One region of the Nocardia sp. NBC_00511 genome, then DNA from elsewhere that is predicted to be linked to it. Evidence: riboswitches for the same ligand, from Rfam matches in the RefSeq annotation. Region 1 holds a riboswitch; each other region holds the start of a gene.
What was found. Region 1 has a riboswitch for S-adenosylmethionine ahead of OG300_RS37670 (bifunctional o-acetylhomoserine/o-acetylserine sulfhydrylase). Riboswitches for the same ligand answer to the same signal wherever they lie in the genome.
Positions count from the first base shown of each region.

Region 2: it holds a riboswitch for S-adenosylmethionine, as region 1 does, so the genes downstream of both, OG300_RS30115 (rhodanese-like domain-containing protein) here and OG300_RS37670 (bifunctional o-acetylhomoserine/o-acetylserine sulfhydrylase) in region 1, are expected to answer to the same signal.
Region 3: it holds a riboswitch for S-adenosylmethionine, as region 1 does, so the genes downstream of both, OG300_RS29655 (ABC transporter substrate-binding protein) here and OG300_RS37670 (bifunctional o-acetylhomoserine/o-acetylserine sulfhydrylase) in region 1, are expected to answer to the same signal.
Region 4: it holds a riboswitch for S-adenosylmethionine, as region 1 does, so the genes downstream of both, OG300_RS33300 (amino acid ABC transporter permease) here and OG300_RS37670 (bifunctional o-acetylhomoserine/o-acetylserine sulfhydrylase) in region 1, are expected to answer to the same signal.

Region 1 is NZ_CP107849.1:8,141,215-8,145,885, reverse strand. It holds gene OG300_RS37680 (MFS transporter) at 201-1,694, opposite strand; gene OG300_RS37675 (TetR/AcrR family transcriptional regulator) at 1,831-2,511, shown strand; SAM riboswitch class IV at 2,524-2,634, shown strand; gene OG300_RS37670 (bifunctional o-acetylhomoserine/o-acetylserine sulfhydrylase) at 2,731-4,077, shown strand; gene OG300_RS37665 (homoserine O-acetyltransferase) at 4,074-4,671, shown strand, end outside.
Region 2 is NZ_CP107849.1:6,435,934-6,440,604, reverse strand. It holds gene OG300_RS30125 (FAD-dependent oxidoreductase) at 1-660, opposite strand, end outside; gene OG300_RS30120 (hypothetical protein) at 924-1,355, shown strand; SAM riboswitch class IV at 1,422-1,537, shown strand; gene OG300_RS30115 (rhodanese-like domain-containing protein) at 1,552-1,974, shown strand; gene OG300_RS30110 (O-succinylhomoserine sulfhydrylase) at 1,971-3,185, shown strand; gene OG300_RS30105 (type 1 glutamine amidotransferase family protein) at 3,289-3,930, shown strand; gene OG300_RS30100 (MarR family winged helix-turn-helix transcriptional regulator) at 3,927-4,367, shown strand; gene OG300_RS30095 (HAD-IIA family hydrolase) at 4,390-4,671, opposite strand, start outside.
Region 3 is NZ_CP107849.1:6,334,600-6,339,270, forward strand. It holds gene OG300_RS29650 (ABC transporter permease) at 1-536, opposite strand, end outside; gene OG300_RS29655 (ABC transporter substrate-binding protein) at 543-1,583, opposite strand; SAM riboswitch class IV at 1,754-1,870, opposite strand; gene OG300_RS29660 (HAD family hydrolase) at 1,974-2,600, opposite strand; gene OG300_RS29665 (GNAT family N-acetyltransferase) at 2,688-3,515, shown strand; gene OG300_RS29670 (MarR family winged helix-turn-helix transcriptional regulator) at 3,522-3,992, opposite strand; gene OG300_RS29675 (SRPBCC family protein) at 3,985-4,410, opposite strand; gene fusA (elongation factor G) at 4,559-4,671, opposite strand, start outside.
Region 4 is NZ_CP107849.1:7,161,877-7,166,547, forward strand. It holds gene OG300_RS33280 (hypothetical protein) at 1-200, shown strand, start outside; gene OG300_RS33285 (hypothetical protein) at 371-1,069, shown strand; gene OG300_RS33290 (hypothetical protein) at 1,232-1,921, shown strand; gene OG300_RS33295 (flavin reductase family protein) at 2,097-2,645, shown strand; SAM riboswitch class I at 2,750-2,842, shown strand; gene OG300_RS33300 (amino acid ABC transporter permease) at 2,851-3,729, shown strand; gene OG300_RS33305 (amino acid ABC transporter ATP-binding protein) at 3,726-4,490, shown strand; gene OG300_RS33310 (transporter substrate-binding domain-containing protein) at 4,521-4,671, shown strand, end outside.

The DNA of each region.
Region 1 (4,671 bases):
GTCCGCGCACTGGTGGCGCCAAGCAAGACAAGCGTACTGCTGCTATGGATCTCACCGCGCGGGCAGCCCCCGCTGTGCGGGATTCCCCGTCGGTTACCGGTAAGTAGCATTCCGGGTGATTTTCCACACCCCTCCAGCATGCGAAAACCCGCGCGCCGCAGCAAGGGGCTGCGACGCGCGGGTTCGTATATCTTCGCCGGTCAGACGCCCACGTGGACGTGCGCATCGCCCTCGATCAGATTCTGCGGCTTGTCCCGCACCATGAACGCCACGATCGGGATGCAGAGCAGGAAGAAACCCGCACCCAGGTAGAAGGCGACGTCGTAGCTGTGGATCGCGGCCCGCTGCATCACGTGGTCGACGGTCGCGTTGTTGCGGGCGTAGCGCGAGGCCGCCTGCACCGAGATGGTGGTCAGCAGCGCGGTGCCGATGGAACCACCCACCTGCTGCGCGGCGTTCAGCAGCGCGCTGGCGACACCCGAATCCTTCTCGTCCACCTGGTGCAGCGCGGTGGTCTGCATCGAGACGAACAGGCCGCCCATGCCGAGGGCGATCAGCAGGATCGCGGGCAGCAGGCTGCTCGCGTAGCTGTCGCCGTACTCCAGCTGCGCCAGGTAGAGCAGACCCGCCGCGCCCAGCACCGAACCGACCAGCATCAGCGGCCGCGGGCCGATCCGGGGCAGCAGCGCCGAGGCGACACCGGCCGAGACCATGATGCCCGCGGGGAACGGCAGGAACGCCAGGCCGGCCTTCAGCGCCGAGTAGCCCTGGGTGATCTGCAGGTAGAAGCTCAGGTTCAGGAACATGGCGAACATGGCGATCGGCACCAGCAGCGCCACCAGGTAGGAGCCACCACGGTTGAGCTCACCCGGAATACGAAGCGGCAGTAGCGGATTCGCGGTCCGACGCTCGATGGCGATGAACGCGGCCAGCAGCGCGACACCCGCGACGAGCAGGCCCAGCGTGGTGCCGGAGGTCCAGCCGTCGTCGGCGGCCTTGCTGAAGCCGTAGACGATCGAGACCAGGCCCAGGGTCACCGTGACCGCACCCGGCAGGTCGTAACCGCCGGTGCGCGGCAGCGGCACATCCTTGACCACGAAGGCGAACGCGCCGATCAGGGCCAGCAGCGCCACCGGTGTGTTGACCAGCAGCGACCAGCGCCAGTTGGCGTATTCGGTGAGCGCGCCACCGGCGATCAGGCCGATGGCCGCACCGCCCGCGGAGACACCGGCGAAGACGCCGAAGGCCCGGGCGCGCTCCTTGGCCTCGGTGAAGGTCACCGACACCAGGGACAGGGCGGCGGGTGCGAGCAGCGCACCGAACGCGCCCTGCAGGCCGCGGCCCGCGAAGAGTTCGGCGCCGTTCTGCGCCAGACCCGCCAGCGCCGACGCCCCCGCGAAGCCGACCAGGCCGATCATCAGGATGCGGCGCCGGCCCAGGTAGTCGGCCAGTCGGCCGCCGAGCAGCAGCAGGCCGCCGAAGATCAAGGTGTACGCGGTCAGCACCCACTGCTTGTTGCTGTCGCTGATGTTCAGGTCGTGCTGCGCGAACGGCAGCGCGATGGTGACGATGGTGGCGTCCAGGACCACCATGAGCTGGGCCATGGCGATCACGCCGAGGGCCCACCAGCGCCTGGAATCCGTTGGCTTACTTGCTGTTTGGTGTGAATCGAGGGTCGTTGCCGGAGCGGTCATGTCGTCTCCTCAGGGGCGGTCCGGGGCACTGAACCATCCTGACCCCATGCGACAATTGGCGTCAAGAGAAAAATGTCGCGGTGCGACAGTTGTCATACTGGGACACAATCCGACATATGCCATCTAACATGGGGACATGAACGCTCTGGGCCTGCGTGAACGCAAGAAGCAGCAAACCCGCACCCGCATCATCGAGGTGGCGCTGCAGCTGTGTGACCAGCAAGGCTTCGACGCCACCACCGTCGAGCAGATCGCCGACGCGGCCGATGTCTCCCCGCGCACCGTGAACCGGTACTTCGACAACAAGGAGGCGATCGTCATCGCCCCCATCGAGGACTGGGGCCTGGCGCTGGCCCGGGAGCTGCGCGCCCAGCCGATCACCGGCAACGAACTGCAGGCCCTGCTCGACGCCTTCATGGTGGTCGCGGAAGGCCTGATCCAGGGCGACAATCCGGTGCCGTTCCAGTGGTTCCAGCAAATGCAGCGCATCACCCGCGACAACCCGACGGTGCGCGCCCAGAGCCTGGAATCCGCGGACACCAAGACCCGCGCCCTGACCAACGTGCTCGCCGAGCGGATGAACAGCCATCCGGACGCGTTGCCGGTGCGAGTGGTGGCCGCCACCTGGCACGGCATCGTCCGAATGGGCATGGAATGCGAATTCGATTCGGACTCCGAGTTTCCCGACTGCGGCAGCGCCTCCTCGGCGCAGGCGTTGGCTGACAATGTGCTGGCGGCCTTTCGGGAATTCGTGCGCACCTGCGCGGTTCCGACTGTGGCAAGCCCCACTGCCAGTCTGGTAGCGACCGACCGTTAGAATCTCGCCACAGGTCAAGAGCATCAGCGTCAAGCCCCGGCTCGCTGATCGGCAACCCTCCAGCTGCGGTGGGGTGCTCCGGGTGAGGACCGGGCGTTCGAAGGCCGAACGCAAGCGCAAGTAGGAGGTCTACCGAAATGTGTTGTTGTCGAAGCCCATACGCCTTCCGATAACGTCAGACTTCCGCCATTCGGCGACCTTGTTTTCCTGGAGAAGCACATGAGTGACTCGACCGCGCCCGCGATCGCCCCCGACGGCAGCATCGACCCGGCCGACTGGTCCTTCGAGACCAAGCAGATTCACGCCGGCCAGTCCGCTGACACCGCCACCGGGGCCCGGGCCCTGCCGATCTACCAGACCACCTCGTACGCCTTCCGCGACACCGACCACGCCGCCGCGCTGTTCGGTCTCGCCGAGCCGGGCAATATCTACACCCGCATCATGAACCCCACCCAGGACGCGGTGGAGCAGCGCGTGGCTGCCCTCGAGGGCGGTGTCGCGGCGCTGTTGCTGGCCTCCGGGCAGGCGGCGGAGACCTACGCGATCCTGAACCTGGCCCAGGCCGGCGACCACATCGTGGCCAGCCCGCACCTGTACGGCGGCACCTACAACCTGCTGCACTACTCGCTGCCCAAGCTGGGCATCCAGGTCAGCTTCGTCGAGGACCCCGACGACCTGGCGCAGTGGCAGGCGGCAATTCAGCCCAATACCAAGGCTTTCTACGGCGAGACCATCGCCAACCCGAGCAGCTCGGTGCTCGACATCCCGGGCATCTCCGGTGTCGCGCACGCCGCGGGCATCCCGCTGATCGTGGACAACACGGTCGCCACCCCGTACCTGATCCAGCCGCTGAAACTGGGCGCCGACATCGTCGTGCACTCGGCCACCAAGTACCTGGGTGGGCACGGCACGGCGGTCGCGGGCGTGATCGTCGACGGCGGCAATTTCGACTGGACCGTGCAGAACGCGGCCGGGGAATCGCGTTTCCCGGGCTTCACCACGCCGGACCCGAGCTACCACGGCGCGGTGTTCGCGGATCTGGGCGCTCCGGCGTTCGCGCTCAAGGCGCGCGTGCAGTTGCTGCGCGACCTGGGTGCGGCGGTATCGCCGTTCAACGCGTTCCTCATCGCGCAGGGCATCGAGACGCTGAGCCTGCGGGTGGAGCGGCACGTGGCCAACGCGCAGGCGGTGGCCGAATTCCTCAGTGCGCGGGCCGAGGTCACCAAGGTGTACTACGCGGGCCTGCCGGACTCCCCCTGGTTCGAGCGTGGCAAACAACTGGCTCCCAAGGGTGTCGGCGCGATCGTGTCCTTCGAACTGGCCGGTGGCATCGACGCGGGCAAGAAGTTCGTCGAGGCGCTGGTGCTGCACAGCCATGTCGCTAACATCGGTGATGTGCGTTCGCTCGTGATTCATCCGGCCTCCACCACCCACTCCCAGCTGACTCCGGCCGAGCAGCTGGCTTCCGGCGTCACCCCTGGTCTGGTGCGTCTGGCGGTGGGTATCGAGGGCATCGGCGACATCCTGGCGGATCTGCGCGCGGGACTGACGGCGGCGGCAAGTTGACCGTGAATATCGAATCGAGCACCTCTCGTCCGGCGGCGGAACTTCTGCTTCCGCCGCCGGACGGGACGCTCGCGAGCATTGCCATCGGGGATGTCGAACTCGAGAACGGCAGTGTCCTCCCCGATGTGACCCTGGCCGTGCAACGGTGGGGCGAACTCTCCGCGAACGCCGACAACGTGGTGCTCGTCGAGCACGCGCTGACCGGCGACTCGCATGTGATCGGTCCGGCCGACGTGCACCACAGCGCGGCCGGCTGGTGGGACGGCATCGTCGGCGCGGGTGCGCCGGTGGACACCGGTGAATGGTGTGTCATCGCGACCAACGTGCTGGGCGGCTGCAAGGGCAGTACCGGTCCGGCGTCCCTGGCTCCGGACGGAAAGCCCTGGGGCGCAAGGTTTCCCGAGATCTCCATCCGGGATCAGGTGACCGCCGAACGCAAGCTGTTCGATCTGCTCGGCATCGAGCGCCTGGCCGCCGTGCTCGGCGGCTCGATGGGCGGCATGCGGGTGCTGGAGTGGATGGTCGGGCAGCCGGAACGCGTCGGCGCCGCACTGGTGCTGGCGGTCGGCGCACGCGCCACCGCCGATCAGATCG
Region 2 (4,671 bases), 1.7 Mb from region 1:
CGGCGAGTGATCGAGCTCGCGCAGTTCCAGCGGGGTGAACTTGGCCTGCGCGGGACCGCGGCGGCCGAACACGTGCACCTCGAGGGCCTTGTTGGCCTTCAAGCCGTCGTAGACGTTCGGCGGGATCTCGGTCGGCAGCAGTTCGTCGCCGGTCTTGGCCAGCACGCGCGCCACGTCCAGGGCGACGTTGCCGACGCCGAGGACCGCGACCTTCTCCGCGTCCAGCGGCCAGGTGCGCGGCACGTCCGGGTGGCCGTCGTACCAGGACACGAAGTCCGCGGCACCGAAGGAACCGTCGAGGTCGATGCCCGGAACCTCCAGGGCCCGATCGGCATTCGCGCCGGTGGAGAAGATGACCGCGTCGTAGAAGCGGCGCAGATCCTCGAGGGTGATGTCGACGCCGTAGTCGATATTGCCCAGCAGCCGGACCTGGTCCTTGTCGAGCACCTTGTGCAGGGCGGTGATGATGCCCTTGATACGCGGGTGGTCGGGGGCGACGCCGTAGCGGATGAGGCCGAACGGCGCGGGCATGCGCTCGTACAGATCGATGCTCACGTCCGCATCGGACTTCATCAACGCATCGGCGGCGTAAATACCGGCCGGTCCGGCGCCCACGATCGCAATGCGTAGCGGGCGGGTCGCTGCACTCTGTTCGGTCATTCTTCCGCGCACCCTTTGGGTCGAAACTAACTTGCCGTCAATACTCAGCCGTCGTTCTTAGCTTAGGCTAAGTTGACGCCCTGGCTCCGGGTACCCTCGTTGGCCCCCGACGCTGCAGCGTTGCTGCGATGTACTGCTATTCCGCACCTGGGGCGGAAATTGTGCTGATTCTATCGGTGACTCACGCCGTGCTCCGCGCGCAGGGCGGTGAACTGTGGGAATGCCGTGCGTCCGGGCGGGCGTCGACCAGGCATGATCAAGCCATGAGCGACGTCGAGGAAACCCCGGCCGAAATCGATCAGGGCGACAACCGCAGCATGTGGCCGTTCCTGGTCGCGGCCGGTCTGATCGTCTTCGTGGTGCTCGGCATCGTGATAGCGACCCTGGTGTCGCCGGTTGAGAAGAATGTCACAGATTCCGATCGGCTCTCGCTCGTGGCCACCCGGTTCATCGCGGTCGCCGACGGCACCGACAAATCCGGTGAGTCCTACGCCTGCAAGGACTTCGACGCGAACCGCTCCCCGCTGCGCGTCGCGCAGGCCACCGGACGCCAGATCACCTTCGACAAGCTCACCGATGCCGCCGTCGACGGCGACAAGGCCACTGCCCAGGTGAGTTTCACCGTCGACGGGCTGCAATCCACCTCGACATGGCACTTCACCCGGGCGGATTCCGCCTGGTCGGTGTGTAATTAGGGATTTCGGCCGCTGACCGATGGAAACGTTTGACACCGGGGCCTCGGGTTGGGCAATCTCATCCCAGGTCATGAGTATCAGCGCCAAGCCCCGGCTCGCTGATCGGCAACCCTCCTCCGCGGTGGGGTGCTCCGGGTGACGACCTGGCCACGCGTCGAACCACGACGCGGCAAGTGCGGATTCACAGGAGGTACAGGTGAGCTACGCGGGTGATATCACGCCCAAACAGGCGTGGGAGCTGTTGCGCGACAACCCGGACGCGGTGCTGATCGACGTGCGCACGGAAGCCGAATGGCGTTTCGTCGGCGTGCCCGACACCAGCGGCATCGGCCGACCCACCGCGCTGATCGAGTGGGTCGACGCCACCGGCACGCGCAACGATCGCTTCACCGACCAGTTGCAGCAGGCGCTCGGTGAGCGTGCCGCCGACTCGGACGCGCCGGTGATCTTCATCTGCCGGTCCGGCCAGCGCTCCATCGGCGCGGCCACCACCGCCACCACCCTCGGCATCGCACCGTCCTTCAACGTCGTCGACGGTTTCGAGGGCGGGCTGGACGGGCAGGGCCATCGCGGCGTCACCGGTTGGCGTGCCGACGGCCTGCCATGGAGGCAGTCATGATTCACGGTGGTTCGTTCGAGCGTCCGCTGCCCGAGGGCGTCGGCCCCGCCACGCTCGGCGTGCGCGGCGGCACCCGGCGCAGCGGCTACGACGAGACCTCGGAGGCGCTGTTCCTCAATTCGGGTTTCGTCTACGAGAGCGCCGAGGCGGCCGAGGCCGCCTTCACCGGCGAGATCGAGCACTTCGTCTACTCGCGCTACGGCAATCCGACGGTCGCCATGTTCGAGGAGCGACTGCGGCTGATCGACGGCGCGGAAGCGTGTTTCGCCACCGCCTCCGGCATGTCCGCGGTGTTCACCGCGCTGGGCGCGCTGCTCGGCGCCGGTGATCGACTGGTGGCCGCGCGCAGCCTGTTCGGCTCCTGCTTCGTGGTCGCCAACGAGATCCTGCCGCGCTGGGGCGTGGAGACCGTCTTCGTCGACGGCGAGGACCTCGACCAGTGGGAGCGGGCGCTGTCGGTGCCGACCCAGGCCGTGTTCTTCGAGACCCCGTCCAATCCGATGCAGGCGCTCACCGATGTCCGCGCGGTCTCCGACCTCGCGCACGCGGCGGGCGCGAAAGTGGTGCTGGACAACGTCTTCGCCACTCCGCTGCTGCAGCGGGGCTTCGATCTCGGCGCGGATATCACCGTGTACTCGGGCACCAAGCACATCGACGGCCAGGGCCGGGTGCTCGGCGGCGCGATCCTCGGGCCGAAGGACTACATCGACGGCCCGGTGAAAACCCTTATGCGCCATACCGGTCCGGCCATGAGCCCGTTCAACGCCTGGACGCTGCTCAAGGGTCTGGAGACCATGCCGCTGCGGCTGCGCCAGTCGGTCGAGTCCGCGCTGCGGCTGGCCGAGTTCCTGGAGAGCCACCCGGCCGTGGCGTGGGTGAAGTACCCGTTCCTGTCCTCGCACCCGCAGTACGAGCTGGCCCAGCGCCAGATGTCGGGCGGCGGCACGGTGATCACCTTCGAACTGAAGGCTCCCGAGCACGAGGCCAAGAAGCGCGCCTTCGAGGTGCTCAACGGGCTGCGCATCATCGACATCTCCAACAACCTGGGCGACGCCAAGTCGCTGATCACCCATCCGGCCACCACCACGCACCGCGCGATGGGGCCGGAAGGCCGTGCGGCCGTTGGCATCACGGACGGCGTGGTGCGGCTGTCGGTCGGGCTGGAAGACATCGAGGATCTGCTCAACGACCTCGATCGCGCCCTGGGCTGATCGAAAACTGTCCAAGAAAGGCCGGAACCCACGAGGGTTCCGGCCTTTCTCGCGTTTCGAAGAGCCATTGACAGCATCCTGTCAAAGATGACAGTATGCTGTCATGATGAAGACCGTGCACCTGGCCGTCTACGACACCTTTTCCGACTGGGAGCCCGGCCACGCGACCGCGCACATCAACCGCCCGCTGTGGCATCGCGAGCCGGGAACCTGGCAGGTGAAGACGGTCGGACCCACCGCTGAACCGGTCACCTCGATGGGTGGCATGCGCGTCACGCCGGACGTCGTGCTCGCGGATCTGAAGCCCGCCGACAGTGCCATGCTGATCCTGCCGGGCCTGGCCCTGGAAGCGGATCCCGCCGCGTTCGGCCCCTTCGGCGCGAAGGCGCGCGAGTTCCTGGCGGCCGGTGTGCCGGTGGCCGCCATCTGCGGCGCCACCTTCGGTCTCGCGGCCGAGGGCCTGCTGAACGACCGCCCGCACACCAGCAACGCGGCGGAATACCTTGCCTACAGCGGATACTCGGGCGGCGAACACTTCGTCTACGAACCGGCCGTCACCGACGGTGATCTGATCACCGCGACCGGCACCCGCCCGGTGGAATTCGCCCGCGCCATCCTGGGCCGCCTCGACATCTTCGAACCGCACATCCTGGAAGCCTGGTACCAGCTCTACGGAAACAACGATCCCGCAGGCTTTTTCGCGCTCGCCGAGTACGAGGCCGGTCGTACGGCCGCGACGGTATGACGGCCGACGGTCAGCGGCTGTTCGCCACCGCGGCGGTCACCTCGTTCAAGCTGAACGGCCAATTCCTTTCCATCGCCGAGGAATTGGCCAAGCCGTCGGGTATCACGGTGGCCTGGTGGCAGGTATTGGGCGCGGTGCTGCACGAACCGCTGCCGGTGGCCGGTATCGCCCGGGAGATGGGCATCACCCGACAGAGCGTGCAGCGCGTCGCCGATCTGCTGGTCGACAAGGGCTTCGCCGAGTATCACCCGAACCCGGCGCATCGCCGCGCCAAACTGGTGGCCATCACCGAAGCCGGTCACGACGCGGTGCGCGCCATCGATCCCCAGCATGCCGCCATGGCGAAGCGGCTGGTGGCGCAGCTCGGAATCGATGAGCTGGCCCGCATCGTGGACGCGCTGACCACTTTGTCCGCCGCGCTGGACGCCCTCGAATAGCTCAGGGGGACAAGCGAACAGCTCAGGCGGAGAACGGATCCTTGGTCTTGCCGACGAGCGAGGCGACCGACGGCAGGATCGAGGTCGGGCGGTAGGGGAACTGTTCGACCAGGGCCGGGGTGGAGATGCCGGTGGTGACCAGGATGGTGCGCATGCCCGCCTCCAGGCCCGCGATGACGTCGGTGTCCATCCGGTCGCCGATCATCACGGTGGAGCGGGAGTGCGCGTCGATGCGGCGCAGGGCCGAACGCATCATCAGGGGATTGGGCTTGCCGACGTAGTAGGGCTTCTTGCCGGTGGCCTG
Region 3 (4,671 bases), 1.8 Mb from region 1:
CCCATCTGCGCGGCCGCGTCCGGATCCTGAGCGGTGGCGCGAATGGCCAGCCCGTGACGGCTGTACCGCAGGAACGCCCACAGCCCCGCCATGACCGTGACGGTGATGGCGAACATGGTCACGTCCGAGGTCCCGAATCGCACCCCGCCGACCTGGAAGTTGTTGGTGGACAACACCTGCGGGAACGGCCGGGTGTCCGGCCCGAAGACCAGCGCCACCACGTTCTCGATGATCAGTCCGGCCGCCACCGTCGCCAGCAGCGCCGCGATGGCCGGGGCGCGCCGCAGCGGCCGCACCGCGAGCACGTCGATGCCGACGCCGAGCAGCGCGGTCACCGCGACCACCACGATCAGCGCCGCCCACAGTGGCACCCCGTGCTGGGCGATCAGCCACCAGCCCAGCACCGACCCGAAGGCGAAGATCGCGCCGTGCGCGAAGTTGATGACATTGCTGACCCCGAATATCAGGGTGATGCCCACGGCGATGAGCGCGTACGCGTTGCCGTGGACCAGACCCGCGATGAGCGTGTCGAACATGCGCCGCTACTTGGCGGAGGCGACGGGAACGAACTTGCCGTTCTGCAGCACCAGCTGGATCGGCTTGATGTTGCTGGGCCGACGCGTCTGCTGGTCGAAGGCGAAGGGCGTGGTGAACCCGATGCCGTCGAAGTCCTTGACCTCGCGCAGGCCCTTCAGGATGCCCTCACGGTTCGCGCCGCCGAACTTGGCGGCCTTGACCAGTGCGTTGATCGCGTCATAGGCGTAGACGTTGAAGTCGCCGGGCTCGGTGTTGTACTCGGCCCGGAACTTGGTGACGAAGTCCTGGATCTTCGGGTTGGTGTCCGACGGGGAGAAGACGCCGTTGACGATGTCGCCCTCGGCCGCGGTGCCCGCCAGCTCCACGAACTGCGGGGTGTTCTGGCCACCGAAGAACTGACCCTTGTACCCGACATCACGCAGCTGCTTGACCACCAGCGCGCCGTCCGGACCGTAACCCAGGTGCACCACCGCGTCCGGGTTGGCGTCGCGTGCCTTGATCAGCACCGGCCGGAAGTCCTGCGAGTCCGGCAGGATCGACGACGAGTAGACGATGTCGATCCCCTTCTGCTTCGCGTACTGCTGGAAGAAGCCGAAATCCTGCTTGCCCCAGTCGGATTCGAGATAAACGACGGAAACCCTGGTCGCCTTCGCCTTCACCCAGTCGGTGACCGCGGCCTGCACGGTGTCCAGGGTGACCGACGGGCTCCAGGAGTAGTCGCCGCCCTTGGTGAAGTCGGTCGAGGAGTTGGTGAACCCGTACTGCACCAGCTTGCCGCGGTTGTACACCGGCGAGGCCGCGATCGAGGCGGGTGAGGAGAAGTCGCCGAGCTCGGCGATGATCGACCTGTCGTCGACGAACTTGGTGGCGATCGGCACCGTCTGCTTCGGATCGGACTGGGAGTCCTCCCATTTCAGCGCGACCTTCTTGCCGTCGATCCCGCCCGCCGCGTTGACCTGCTCGAGCGCCAGGTCGAAACCCTGCTGCCAGAGCCGCCCGTACTCGGCCGAGGTGCCCGTCTTCGGCCCCGAGACACCGAAATACACTGTGTCGGAACTACTGTCGGACGAGTTGCCCGCGCACGCCGACAACGTTCCCGCTGCCAACGCCGCCGCGGCGACTCCCACCACAATCCGACGCGCACGCGATCCGGACCATTTCCTGCTCATGACAAACCTCTGCACTCACGCACCGGCGCAGCCGGGCATAGGGAATGAGCTTGCGCTTGCGCCGCCCACTCGGACGCCGCCTGGTCGTCACCCGGGGCACCCCACCGCCGCGCGAGGGTTGCCGATCAGCGAGCCGGGGCTCGAACGTGCTGATACTCGTGACCGTGAGTCGAAGACTAATCCGGGCATCCCGGACACCGACAGGATTCGAATCGGGATGACGCTAACCAGCGTCGGAAAGCTCACTCCCGCATGGTGAGCAGGGCTTCAGCCCGCGAGGTGACCGGCCAGCCAGGACGGGAATCCGGTGAGATCGCGCAGCACCACATCCGCGCCCGCGGCCGAGAGTTCCTCCGCCGCATAGGGTCCGGTGGTCACCGCCACCGACACCGCGTCGGCCACCTTGGCAGCCCGGATGTCGCCGAGATGATCCCCGACATAGATGGCCGCACCGCGCTCGCGCAGCACCTCGCCCTTCTCCTCCGCCCAGGCATTGCCGACCAGCTCGTCCACCGCCAGCCCGAGATGCTCGAGGTGCAGCCGTGCGTTCGGCTCGTACTTGGCGGTGATCACCAGCACCGTGCCCCCGGCCCGATGCACCGCGGCCAGCGACTCCGCCACCCCGGGCAGCGGCAGCGCCGACTCCACCCCGATCTCCGGATACAGCTCGCGGTACATCGTCAGCACCCCCGGCACCTGGTGCTCGGGGAACCAGTTCGCCGCCTCCTCCGCCAGCGGCGGACCCAGCCGCGACACCACCAGCTCGGAATCGATGGGCACCCCGGTCCGGGCCGACACCTCGTCCCACACCGCCGCGATCCCCGGGCGCGAGTCGATCAACGTCATGTCCAGGTCGAATCCGACCACGAGCGCGCCCACCTGATCACCAGCCACCACCCGACCCTACGACGCGGAAAAATGACGGGCTTCGGGAGGACCCGGCGAATTAGGCTCGGGCGCATGGCGAGCAATCAGGGCACACTGTTCTGCGGGGTGGAGCTGGCGGCACGGATCGAGCGGGTCGAAACCGAGCTGATCGAGAAGGGCAGCGCCGCGGCCGCGACCCGGCTGGGCACCGGTTCCGGCTTCGTGATCCCGATCGCGGGCGGCGTAGCCGCCTGTGCCGAGGACGGTTCACCGTTGAACAAGGTGGCGGGGCTGGGCTTCGCCGGAGTACCGGATCCGGCCGAGCTCGACGAGATCGAGCGGCTGTTCGCGGCCCGCGGGGCACCGGTGCAGGCCGAAGTCTCGCAGCTCGGCGATCCCGGCGTCGCCGAACTGCTCACCACCCGCGGCTACCGGCTGGTGTCCTTCGAGAACGTGCTCGGCCTCGAACTGCACGGCGACCGCACCGCCGAGAGCGCCGACGGTGTCGACGTATCCCCCAGCGGCGAAAGCGAATTCGACACCTGGCTCGACGCCGTCGCCACCGGCTTCGCCCACCCCGATACCCAGGGCGTCGCCTCGCACGAGGAGTTCCCCGCCGAGATCATCGCCAATGCCATGCGCGACCTGACCGGCGCGGCCGGTATCCGCCGCTACCTGGCCCGCCGCACGGGCGCGGTGGCGGGCGGCGCGAGCCTGCGCATGTCCGGCGGCGTGGCCCAACTCACCGGCGCGGCAACCCTTCCCGAGCACCGCCGCCACGGCGTGCAGTCCGCGCTGCTGTCCGCCCGCCTCGCCGAGGCCGCCCGGGGCGGCTGCGATATCGCGGTGATCACCACCCAGCCCGGTTCCAAATCCCAGCAGAACACCCAGCGCCTCGGTTTCGCCCTGCTCTACACGCGCGCGATCCTGGTCAAGGACTGACCGGATTCACTCCGGAAGGCGGTGAGCGACAATCGGTTTCAGCTGCTCGCGCAGCTCGTCGCCGTTCGCGCCGAACACCTGCACGTCGGTGTCCACGGCGATCTGCACCCCCTGGCCGACCAATTCCCTGCCGGCGGTGGTGAGTTCGATGCGCAGCACCCGGGCGTCGGCGGGATCGGCGCGCCGCGCCAGCAGCCCGCGCTCCTCGAGCGCGCGCAGCACCTTGGACGCCATCATTCGATCCGACCCCGACATGTCGGCCACCTGCTGCTGGGTCGGCGACTCACCCTGCCGCCCCAGCCAACCCGCCGAGGCCAGCAGGTTGAACTGGGTGGGCGTGAGCCCCAGCGGCCGCAGATTCCGCTCCAGCGTCGCGCGCCACTCCAGCGCGGCGTGGTGCAGCCAGAACCCGGGACTCATGAGCGGTCCGCGCGGGACGCCGACCGGCCCGCGCGGGGTATCCGACGATTCAGCCACGCCGTAGCGCCTCCTGCTCCAATGCCGCGAAGGTGCGCGGCATGTCCGCCCGCATCCCCTTCTCCCAGATCAACTTGAACAGCGGGCCCATCGGACCGTGTACCTCGACATTCTCCGACACCCGCACGGTGCCGTCGCCGAGCGCCTCGTAGGTGCGGTGTCCGCGCAGCTTCCCGAACGGAATCCCGGCCTCGCTGGTCCACGACTGCCCGGCCGCCACATCCACGATGGTGAACGGCCCGGCGGGCGCGCCCTTGGGCTTCACCCAGCCCCGGGTTCCGGCCGCGAACTCCCCGTCGATGCGGGACTTCTCCTCGTGCGGATCCCACTCCGACCAGCGCGCCACGTCGGTGGCGACCGCCCAGATCTTGTCGATATCGCCGGTGATCACGGCCGCTTCGGTGAACGAGTACATCATGGCTTTTCTCCCTGCCGATGAATCTGTTGTCGCGACAACAGTAACTGTTGTCGCGACTACAATCAACCCTTGAGGTATGAGCCACCCTCGCAACGAACCCGGCGGGTACGCGACACAGTCGTCGCCCACCCGCCGGATCGCTACTCACTCACGGCGCGACCGCGTACCCCACCGGGCTGGTGGTGAACGTCCCGCGCCCCTGCGTCCGGCTGCGCAAACGCGTTGCGTAGCCGAACAATTCGGCGAGCGGCACGGTGGCCG
Region 4 (4,671 bases), 980 kb from region 1:
GTGTCGCGGGTGTCGCGACCGCTCCGCTGGCCGCGCTCTTCGGTGCGGGCCCGATCGCGGGCTGCATCGGCGGCGCCGCGGCATTCGGATTCCTGGGCACCATCGCGGGCCAGCTGTTCGTGACGGCGCCGGTCGCGCTCGCGGCCGCGATCCAGTACTTCTCGACCGTCAACCAGCCGCACATCAGTGGTGGCAAGTAGCCAGCGAATCACCTGTTCCGGTAGGGGAATTCGCGAGGCGGGCCACCCGGCGAATGGTCGTCCGGTGCGTCCTCATCGAATCAAGCTGGTTTTTACCCTCCACCATCCTGAGGGTTTCCTTAATGCTTGCCGCCGTCAGTCAGTTTGTGCAGCAGCAGGAGTCGGTCCAGATGAAGATGAGGAAATTCGCCGGAACGGCGGCGTTCGCGATCGCCGCTTCGGTATTGGCCAGCGGGACCGTTCACGCGGACCCGGCCAAGCCGGACAGTGGCGCTATCAATTACACCGCCACGACCAATGATTCGAGCACGATCATCCATACGGATGCGGGTTCTCTCGTTGTCGAGAATGGCGTGTTCGAAATCAAGGCCGCAAATGGCAACGTGCTGGCCAACACTCCGTTGAACTTTCGCGTGGATGATTTCCAGTTCCCGATCGTGGCGAATATCGCGGACGATCGCAGCGCGACCCTGACCCCGCGGTTCGACGTGGATTACGCGGTCTACCAGCCGGTCGCGCTGCCCTACGAGGACCAGGCTCCCTGGAAGTCGGACTTCGACCGGGAGCAGGCGGCCTGGAACCGCCTGCGCGACACCATTTCCACCGGCGCCACCATCGGCACGCTGGTCGGCGGTGTCGGCGGCGCGGCCCTGGGCTGCGCGATCGGGTTCGGTGTCGCGGGTGTCGCTACCGCTCCGCTGGCCGCGCTCTTCGGCGCCGGTCCGATCGCGGGCTGCATCGGAGGCGCCGCGGCGGTGGGCTTCCTCGGCACCCTGGCGGGTCAGTTGTTCGTGACCGCTCCGGTTGCGCTCGCGGCCGCTATCCAGTACTTCTCGACCATCAACGAGCCGCACATCTCCGGTAAATAGGGGATTTCGGCAAGCGATGGGCAAAGGTTCATCATTCGGGCACCCCAGTGCCACTCCGCGTTTGATCGTCCCGGTTTCCATCGGTGCGTCCCCAGGGGTTTACACCTGACAATGATTCCTCTGGGGGCGCACCTGCTCATCTCCAGAGGGAATTTTCAACACATGCGCTTCAAGAACTTCGCCGTGACCGCGGCGCTGACGATCGCTGCCCTTGGCATCTCCACCGCGACCGTCAACGCCGCCCCGGCTCCGGCCGACGAATCCATCAACTACACCGCCACGGTCGACCAGACCAGCACCATCGTCCACACGGACGCCGGTTCCATGGTCGTCGAGGACGGCGCTTTCAAGATCAAGGCCGCGAATGGCGCTGTGCTGGCAGGCACTCCGCTGAACTTCCGCGTCGACGAGTTCGAGTTCCCGATCGCGGCGAACATCGCGGACCACAGCGCCACGCTGACCCCGCAGTTCGATCTGGATCACGCGACCTACAAGCCCGTCGCGCTGCCGTTCGAGGACCAGGCTCCCTGGAAGACGGATTACGACCGTGAGCAGGCTGCCTGGAACCGCATGAAGGACACCATCTCCACCGGTGCCACCATTGCCACCCTGGTCGGCGGCATCGGCGGCGCGGCCGTCGGTTGCGTCATCGGCTTCGGTGTCGCGGGTGTCGCTACCGCTCCGCTGGCCGCGCTCTTCGGCGCCGGTCCGATCGCGGGCTGCATCGGTGGCGCTGCCGCCGTCGGCTTCCTGGGCACCCTCGCGGGCCAGCTGTTCATCACGGCTCCGGTCGCGATCGCCGCTGCGATCCAGTACTTCGCCACCATCAACCAGCCGCATCTCGCGAAGTAAGCGCTAAGGAGCTCAGGGACGAACTCAGACACCTCATCGGGACAACCCGTCCGGCTTCGGGGCCGGACGGGCTTCCGTTTTTTCACGGTGTGCTGAACTCGTGTTCCCGCCCCCGCTTCCGATCGGCTCGAGCGCAACCCTGTCGGTGCGCGGCGGCCGGTGCTGAAGTGAAGTGATGGGCGAGCTGACCTCGATTCACAGCGCGGGCGCCGCGCTATCTCCGGTCGACGGCACGGATCTGCGAAAGACCTTCGCGCACTTCCCCAGCGGGGTGGTGGCGGTCTGCGCACGGATCGGTGGCAATCCGTACGGCATGGTGGTGAGCACCTTCGTACCGGTGTCACTGGATCCACCGCTGGTGTCGATCTGCATCCAATATTCCTCCGAGACCTGGCCGATTCTGCAACAGGCCAGCCGTCTGGGGTTGAGCCTGCTGGGCAGTGCGCAGCAGGCGGCGGCCCGGGGTCTGAGTTCCCGTCGTGGTGACCGCTTCCGGAATGTGGAGCTGCACACTGGGACCGGCAATGCCGCCTTCGTGGCGGGCGCCGCCACCTGGCTGGAAACCTCCGTCCACGAGCAGGTTCCGGCGGGCGATCACGCCGTGGTGCTGTTGCGGGTGCACCGCCTGACCACGCATCCCGAGTCCGAGCCGCTGGTATTCCATCGCAGCGGTTTCCGCGCGCTGCACGACCATGATCCCGATCTGGACGCGGCCGCCGGCTGAGTTCTCCGATTTTCCGGTGGCAATCGGGAAATCCGTTGTACCGCTATTGAATTCACGCTGATCTGGACCGGCGACAGGCGTCGCCGGAGTTCGTATCGTCGTCTTCACCATCCAGAGCGATCGAGAGACCTGGCTCGCAGACATCGCAGCAACCCCCGCGCACGTGGTGCGGGTGCTTCCGCCAGGACCGATGGAGGACGAATCCATGAGCACATTGGCGGCACCCGCGGACACCGCGACGCCTGTCGATCACGACGATGGCGAACTGCGCATCGTCCGCACCCGGCACCCCTGGCGCTGGGTGACGGCGGCGGTCGCACTGCTGCTGGTCGCGCAGTTCGCGCACGGCCTGATCACCAATCCCGGCTGGGACTGGTCCACTTTCGCGCAGTACATCACCGCGTCGTCGGTGCTCTCAGCACTGAAGGTGACGCTGGAGCTGACCTTCTGGGGGACGCTGCTCGGCTTCTTCATCGGGATCTGGCTGGCCATCGGCCGGTTGTCGAAGAACCCGGTGCTGCAGGCGATCTCGTGGACCTACGTGTGGGCGTTCCGCTCGATTCCGCTGATCGTGCAGCTGCTGTTCTGGTTCAACCTGGCCTATCTGTACAAGACGCTGTCGCTGGGCATTCCGTTCGGCCCGGAGTTCGCGCACTTCCAGACCAATGGCGTGATCAGCGGATTCACCGCCGCCGTCATCGGTTTGGCGCTGCATCAGGCCGCGTACTCGGCGGAGATCATTCGCGCCGGGATCATCTCGGTGGACGAGGGGCAGTGGGAGGCGGCGCGTTCGCTGGGGCTGCCGTGGCATCGGCAGTTCTTCACGATCGTTGCCCCGCAGGCCATGCGCGGCATTCTGCCGAACGCCGCGAACGAGGTGATCAGCCTGTTCAAGGGCACCTCGATCGTGTCGACCATGGCGATCGCGGAGCTGTTCTACCAGGTGCAGGTCATCTACGGCCGCAACGGCCGGGTGGTGCCGCTGCTGATGGTGGCGACGGTCTGGTACATCGCGCTGACCACCGTGCTGAGCATCGCGCAGTTCTATATCGAGCGGCACTTCGCGAAGGGTGAGAAGCGGTGAGCGAGTACGCGATCGAACTGCGCGGCATCCGGAAGTCCTTCGGCCGCAACGAGGTGCTCAACGGCATCGATCTGACGGTGCGGCCCGGTGAGGTCACCGTGATCCTGGGCCCGTCGGGTTCGGGCAAGTCGACGCTGCTGCGAACCATCAACCATCTCGAACAGGTCGATGCCGGAACCGTCCGGGTCGGTGGCGAATTGGTGGGCTACCGCCGCCGGGGCGATCGGCTGCACGAGCTGCCCGAACGCGAGATCCTGCGTCAGCGCTCGCGCATCGGCTTCGTGTTCCAGAACTTCAATCTGTTCCCGCATCTGACGGTTCGGGAGAATGTGGCGCTCGCGCCGGTGGCCGCGCAGCGCCGCGCCAAGGCCGAGGTGAACGCGGAGGCCCTGGAGCTGCTGGCCCGGGTCGGGTTGTCGGACAAGGCGGATGAGTACCCGTCCCGGCTCTCCGGTGGTCAGCAACAGCGGGTCGCCATCGCACGGGCGCTGGCCTTGAAGCCCGAGGTGCTGCTGTTCGACGAACCCACCTCGGCGCTGGACCCCGAGCTGGTCGGCGAGGTGCTCGAGGTGCTCACCGATCTGGCCCGCGGCGGCGCGACACTGGTGATCGTCACCCACGAGGTGGGTTTCGCCCGCGAGGTCGCCGACACCGTGGTGCTGATGGACGAGGGCCGCATCGTCGAACAGGGCCCGCCCACCCAGGTGCTCGACAGCCCGGCGCATCCGCGCACCAAAGCCTTTCTCGCACACGTCCTGTGACGTGTCCCCGACTACGTGAGGACCATTCCGATGTCCATGGCGAGCCGTCGCAGACGGATCGGCGCTCTGATCGCCGTCACCACTCTGAGTCTGCTGGTGGGTGGCTGCGGTAAGGGCGATGGCACCACCACCGACACGACCCGCACCGTGAACGGCGTCAGCTATGACCTGTCGCCCGAGC